2 linked regions of the Nitrobacter winogradskyi Nb-255 genome follow. The protein of the gene in region 1 interacts with the protein of each later gene in a pairwise test. Links are inferred from orthologs where the notes say so. Each region holds a gene or a part of one and is shown in the gene's direction. Other genes may lie near its edges.

Region 1 (3,071 bases):
TTCGACGTCTTACGGAGTCGCTGGGGGCGGCGCTCGTTGTTTCGGAAATGACCGCGAGCGACGATCTCGTCCGCGGGCGTCCAATGTCCGTCCTTCGCTGTGAAGCCACCGGTCATGGGCCGCACGTCGTTCAGCTTGCCGGCTGCGAGACGCGCTGGATGGCGGAAGCCGCGCGGATCGCCGAGGCGGCCGGCGCCGACATCATCGATATCAACATGGGTTGTCCCGCCCGGCACGTGACAGGCGGCCAGTCGGGTTCGGCGCTGATGCGCGATCCCGACCATGCCCTCGACCTGATCGAGGCGACGGTCGGCGCGGTGAACGTGCCGGTCACACTCAAAATGCGCCTCGGATGGGACGGCCACTCGTTCAATGCGCCTTCGCTGGCGCGGCGCGCCGAATCCGCCGGCGTGCGGATGATCACGGTTCATGGCCGGACGCGCTGCCAGTTCTACAAAGGCCGCGCCGATTGGCGGGCCGTGCGGGCCGTGAAGGAAGCGGTGCGCGTTCCCGTCGTCGTCAACGGCGACATCACATCGTTCGACGCAGCCGTTGCTGCGCTGGAGGCGTCGGGGGCCGATGCGGTCATGGTGGGCCGCGGCGCGCAGGGCCGCCCCTGGCTGCCGGGTCAGATCGGGCGGCGGCTCGAAACCGGCATCGAAGAATCCCATCCTTCGCTCACGGATCAGTTGGCTTACATCCGCGCGCTTTATGACGACCTGCTTCTGCATTACGGCCTGCGCATCGGGCTTCGTCATGCGCGAAAGCATCTTGGCTGGGCGCTGGATACGGCGGCAGCGCTTCGTGCCGTGCCGACACCGGTCCAGAAATCGTGGCGGACGAAAATTCTGACGGCCGATGATCCCTCCGGCGTACAGCGGTTACTGGTGGACGCGTTCGACGATTTCGCGTGGAGGGCCGTGGCATGACGTCGATCGCGCAGCGTCCGCGCGTCGCGTCTTCCGATGGCGAGGCCATTCTCAACGCGCTCCCTAATCCTGTGCTGCTGGTCGCGCCCGACGGCCGGATCGTTGACGCCAACATGGCGGCAGAGTCCTTCTTTGAGATGTCGAAGCAGTTCCTGCAGCGCGAGCCACTGAAACAGCTTATCCCATTCGGCAGTCCGCTCCTGGCCCTGATCGATCAGGTTCGCGACAGCGGCGCGCCCGTCAACGAGTTCAGGGTTGATCTCGGCACGCCGAGGATCGGCCGTGACCGTCAGGTCGACCTGCATGTCGCGCCCCTGACCGAACGGCCCGCTCACGTCGTGGTGATGATCCAGGAGCGCACCATCGCCGACAAGATGGATCGGCAGTTGACCCATCGCAGCGCGGCCCGATCTGTGATCGCGCTTGCGGCCATGCTCGCGCACGAAATCAAGAACCCGCTTTCCGGGATTCGTGGTGCGGCGCAGCTTCTTGAACAGGGGGCGACGCCGGACGATCGAATGCTGACCCGGCTGATCTGCGACGAGGCGGACCGTATCGTCACGCTGGTCGATCGCATGGAGGTATTCGGCGACGAGCGGCCGATCAGGCGGGAGCCTGTCAACATTCACGCGGTGCTCGATCATGTCAAACGGCTCGCGCAGTCGGGCTTCGCGCGAAATGTCAGGTTCACCGTTGATTACGATCCGTCGCTTCCGCCGGTTCTCGGCGATCGGGATCAACTGGTTCAAATCTTTCTGAACCTTGTCAAGAATGCCGCCGAAGCTGTTTCCGATCTCGGAGAAGAGGGAGAAATCCAGTTCACGACCGCATTCCGTCCCGGCTTGCGCCTTTCCCTCCCGGGCAAGAAAACGCGGGTTTCGCTGCCGCTGGAGTTCTGCGTCAAGGACAATGGTCCCGGCGTGGCGGAGGATCTGCTTCCGAACCTGTTCGATCCGTTCGTCACCACCAAGCAGACCGGCAGCGGGCTCGGTCTGGCGCTGGTCGCAAAGATCGTCGGGGATCACGGCGGCATCGTCGAGTGCGAGTCGCAGCCGCGCAAGACCAACTTCCGTATCCTGCTGCCGATGTTCGATTCCGGTCCGGTACACCGGCAGGGCGATGACGCTGCCGCGTCCGGAATACCGCCACGCACCGCGCGTCATCCAGCATGAGGACAAAATGTCTCCAGCCAACATACTTGTCGCCGATGATGACGGAGCCATCCGCACGGTGATCAATCAGGCGCTGTCGCGTGCCGGTTATGACGTGCGCCTGACCGGGAATGCCGCAACGCTGTGGCGATGGGTCAGCCAGGGCGAAGGAGATATCGTGATCACCGACGTGGTGATGCCGGACGAGAACGCCTTCGACCTTCTGCCTCGCATCAAGAAAATCAGGCCGAACCTGCCGGTCATCGTGATGAGCGCGCAGAACACCTTCATGACGGCGATCCGCGCCTCCGAGCGCGGCGCTTACGAATACCTTCCGAAACCGTTCGACCTGAAGGAACTGATCGCAATCGTCGGCCGCGCGCTCGCCGAGCCGAAGGAGAGCGCGGCCAGCCGCGGCGACGAGAATGAAGGCGATTCCCTGCCGTTGATCGGCCGGTCCCCCGCCATGCAGGAAATCTACCGTGTTCTGGCGCGGCTGATGCAGACGGACCTGACCGTGATGATTTCCGGCGAGTCCGGCACCGGCAAGGAACTTGTCGCGCGCGCGCTTCATGACTACGGCAAGCGTCGCGGCGGTCCGTTCGTCGCCGTCAATATGGCGGCGATTCCCCGCGACCTGATCGAATCGGAGTTGTTCGGTCACGAACGCGGCGCATTCACGGGCGCGAACGCCCGCGCGTCGGGCCGTTTCGAGCAGGCCGAAGGAGGGACTCTCTTTCTCGACGAAATCGGCGACATGCCGATGGAGGCGCAGACACGTCTGCTTCGTGTGCTTCAGCAGGGTGAATATTGCACCGTCGGGGGAAGGACGGCCATCAAGACGGATGTCCGCATCGTTGCGGCATCCAACAAGGATCTTCGTGTCCTGATTCAGCAGGGGCTGTTTCGCGAGGATCTTTTTTTCCGCCTCAACGTGGTGCCGCTGCGCCTGCCGCCGCTCCGCGAACGCATCGAGGATCTGCCGGATCTG
Region 2 (2,892 bases), 1.5 Mb from region 1 along the record:
TAACGTTGATTTAACGCGTTTTCTTCACGCGAACCGGTTTCCATCCTCGGGTCTAGCCCGAGGACATGCTTCGCTTGAAAACGCTATTGTAATCCGCATCATGCCGTCCGCGGCGCCAGCGCGACCTGCGAGACGTACCAGCGCGCGATCCAGCCCAGCACCCACGGGATCGGGATGATCAGGATGCAGCCGATCGCAACCACCACCGTTCGCCACAACACTTCAAGGCCGCTGGCGTTGAAGATGATCTCGCGCCGGGTGCCGTCGATGTTGCGGAACATCCAGCGCGTCATCGCCGTGGTGACCCATGCCCAGCCGATGATGGTGATGAAGGAGAGGTTGAGCAGCACGAACCAGCCGATGTAATGCAACGCCTCGCCCCGGAATGAAAGGCGAAGCGGCTGCCCGTTGGCGCTGATGTTCGCCACGACCCATTTGATCGTCATCCACGACAGCCAGGCCTGCACCGGAATCAGAATGATCCCGATATAGGGTATGTCGGTCAGGCCGGAGTAGGCGCACAGCGCGAGCAGCACGAACACCCACCAGATGTCCGTCGGCTGGCCCGTAAAGCTCAGGTTGGGACGCTGCGGCACCCGCACCCGAGAGATGAGCCATCCGTAGAAGCTGGTGGCCACCCACGGCGCCGGAAGAACCAGCAGAAAGCCGATCACGAAGATCAGGGTGCGTCCAAGCAGCCCCCAGATGTTGAGATCCACGGACAGCGGAGCGCCGATGGGTTCGGTGCCCCTGGCCAGCGGCTCGCTCTCACGCGCCGAGGCCGGCGGCATAGCCGGAGCGGCCGAACCGCCGGACAGGAGGCCCGGAATATCGCCCGCTCTCTGCCAGTCCGACATGCCCTCGGTCCAGACGCGCGTGTCGGCTCTGACCGCGCCGCGAGCGATGAAATCCCGCAACTGGTCTTGGGAATACGGACCCTGCTGAGTATTACCGGAAGCAAAAAACCACTGACGATTCGGCATGCATGCCCCTCAAATCCTACGGCCTCGCCGCCGGAAACGATGATTGGTCGGAAAGAAGACGCCGCTGGTTCATGAAAAAATCCGGCCCGTTGGCGCGGCGGCGGCCAATTCGCGCGCATGTTGTGATCTGCAAATTCGCGGTGCTCGCGACCGCGAAAGATGGCAGATTGGCCGGAACGTATCCGGTTATCACCGGATTGCCGAGCAACATTAAAGAGGCCGGACCATGAAACTCGTCGTCGCCATTATCAAACCCTTCAAGCTTGACGAGGTCCGGGAGGCGCTGACCGCGCTCGGCGTGCACGGCATGACCGTGACAGAGGTCAAGGGCTATGGACGTCAGAAAGGTCATACAGAGATCTATCGCGGCGCCGAATACGTCGTGAACTTCCTGCCCAAGCTGAGGATCGAGGTCGCGGTGGCGTCGGAACTCGCGGACAAGGCTGTCGAGGCCATCGCCGCCGCCGCACGCACCGGCCAGATCGGCGACGGCAAGCTCTTTGTGCTGCCGATCGATCACGCCCTGCGCATCCGCACCGGCGAGACCGACAGCGACGCGCTATGACGATTTGTTACGCTTGTTGTTGCGAGATAATTTTTTTGAAACGACGCGACGTGCATCGTCTCACTCGATCTTCCTTGCCTCTTCCGGCAGCATGATCGGAATGCCGTCGCGGATCGGATAGGCCAGCTTCGCCGAGCGTGAAATCAATTCCCGCCGCGCGCCGTCCAGTTCCAGCGGACCCTTGGTGACCGGGCAGACTAGAATCTCCAAAAGCTTTGGATCGGCGGTATCTTCGGGACGATCGGAGTGAGGCGGTGTCATGCGGGTCTCTTCGAGAGGTCAGGTCAGGCGCTTGCCTGTCTACTGCAATCCGGGGTCGCCGCTGGTGCGCTTCTTCGCGAGGTCCATTTCGGTGACGGCGATCAGAATTTCCGCGCGGGTTTTCAGGTCGGCCGCCTCCAGCATTGCTTGCTTCTCGGGGGGGCCGTAGGGCGACATCATCGCCAGCGCGTTGACCAGCGCCTCGTTCGGGGCGTTCTCGATGCCGTTCCAGTCCACCTTCAGATTGTTGACCTTGAGAAAATCGGTCAGCACTTCGAGCAGCCGCTTGCGGTCGACCTCGTCCTCGCCCTTGCGCGCGGTCAGATCGTCGGCGTAAGCGAAGAAATCGACCTTGCACTGGCGGTAGGGCGTCAGCACCGTCAGTTCTTCCACGACCTTGAAACGCGACACCCCGGTGAGTTCGAGGATATAGCGGCCGTCGCCGGATTCGGCGAACTGGGTGATGCGTCCGGCGCAGCCGACATGAAACAGCTCCGGCTTGTCCTCGCTCGCGGAATGGGTGAGGTCGGGCTGGATCATGCCGATCAGGCGATGGCCGTCCCGCAACGCGTCGTCGACCATTGCGAGATAGCGCATTTCGAAGATGTTGAGCGGCATTTGCCCGCGCGGCAGCAGCAGCGCGCCGGGCAGCGGAAACACCGGTATCACTTCGGGAAGGTCGGCGGGACCACGGTAATCGGCGTTGATGGGCATGGGTTGGTCCGGCGCTAGATCACGATGGTTTTGATCGAATAGTTTTGATCGATTCGATCCAGAACCATGAACGTGATCGATTGCAGTATTCTGAGACGCGGGATGAGGGCGGAAACCGCACCACACTTTTCCTCATCCCCGCTTTAGGAAAACAGAATCGTCGACAGTCGTTTGCGCCCCTCCACGGTGGCCTCGTCTGTGGCGCCCCATGCCTCGAAAAACTGCACAAGCTGCTTGCGGGCGGCATCATCGTTCCATTTGCGATCGCGCTTCACGATTTCAAGCAGGTGATCGGTGGCCTCGCTGCGTTTGCCGCCGGCGTTCAATGCCGTAGCCAGGTCGAAGCGTGCCTGATGATCGAGCGGGTCG

What was found. Proteins that work in one complex are often made in the same cells at the same time.
Region 2: the proteins of NWI_RS07485 (region 1) and NWI_RS00405 interact in binary tests that used the Escherichia coli proteins (3 or more experiments, as listed by UniProt). The link is inferred for Nitrobacter winogradskyi Nb-255 from one-to-one orthologs.

What each region holds. Positions count from the first base shown.
Region 1 is NC_007406.1:1,571,310-1,574,380, forward strand. What follows is about bases 14-3,013. They hold NWI_RS07485 (two-component system sensor histidine kinase NtrB), read left to right. Parts: upstream 14-925; coding sequence 926-2,101; downstream 2,102-3,013. Other genes in these bases: dusB (tRNA dihydrouridine synthase DusB), read left to right, coding at 14-929; ntrC (nitrogen regulation protein NR(I)), read left to right, coding at 2,109-3,013. Also shown: more of dusB, read left to right, coding at 1-13; more of ntrC, read left to right, coding at 3,014-3,071.
Region 2 is NC_007406.1:88,621-91,512, reverse strand. Bases 58-2,878 are described here. They hold NWI_RS00405 (P-II family nitrogen regulator), read left to right. Parts: upstream 58-1,209; coding sequence 1,210-1,548; downstream 1,549-2,878. Other genes in these bases: NWI_RS00390 (thioredoxin family protein), read right to left, coding at 2,667-2,878; NWI_RS00395 (LON peptidase substrate-binding domain-containing protein), read right to left, coding at 1,849-2,523; NWI_RS00400 (Trm112 family protein), read right to left, coding at 1,609-1,809; NWI_RS17790 (hypothetical protein), read left to right, coding at 1,027-1,197; NWI_RS00415 (DUF4339 domain-containing protein), read right to left, coding at 99-983. In the rest of the region: tesB (acyl-CoA thioesterase II), read left to right, coding at 1-3; more of NWI_RS00390, read right to left, coding at 2,879-2,892. UniProt on the Escherichia coli protein: Involved in the regulation of nitrogen metabolism. Regulates the activity of its targets by protein-protein interaction in response to the nitrogen status of the cell.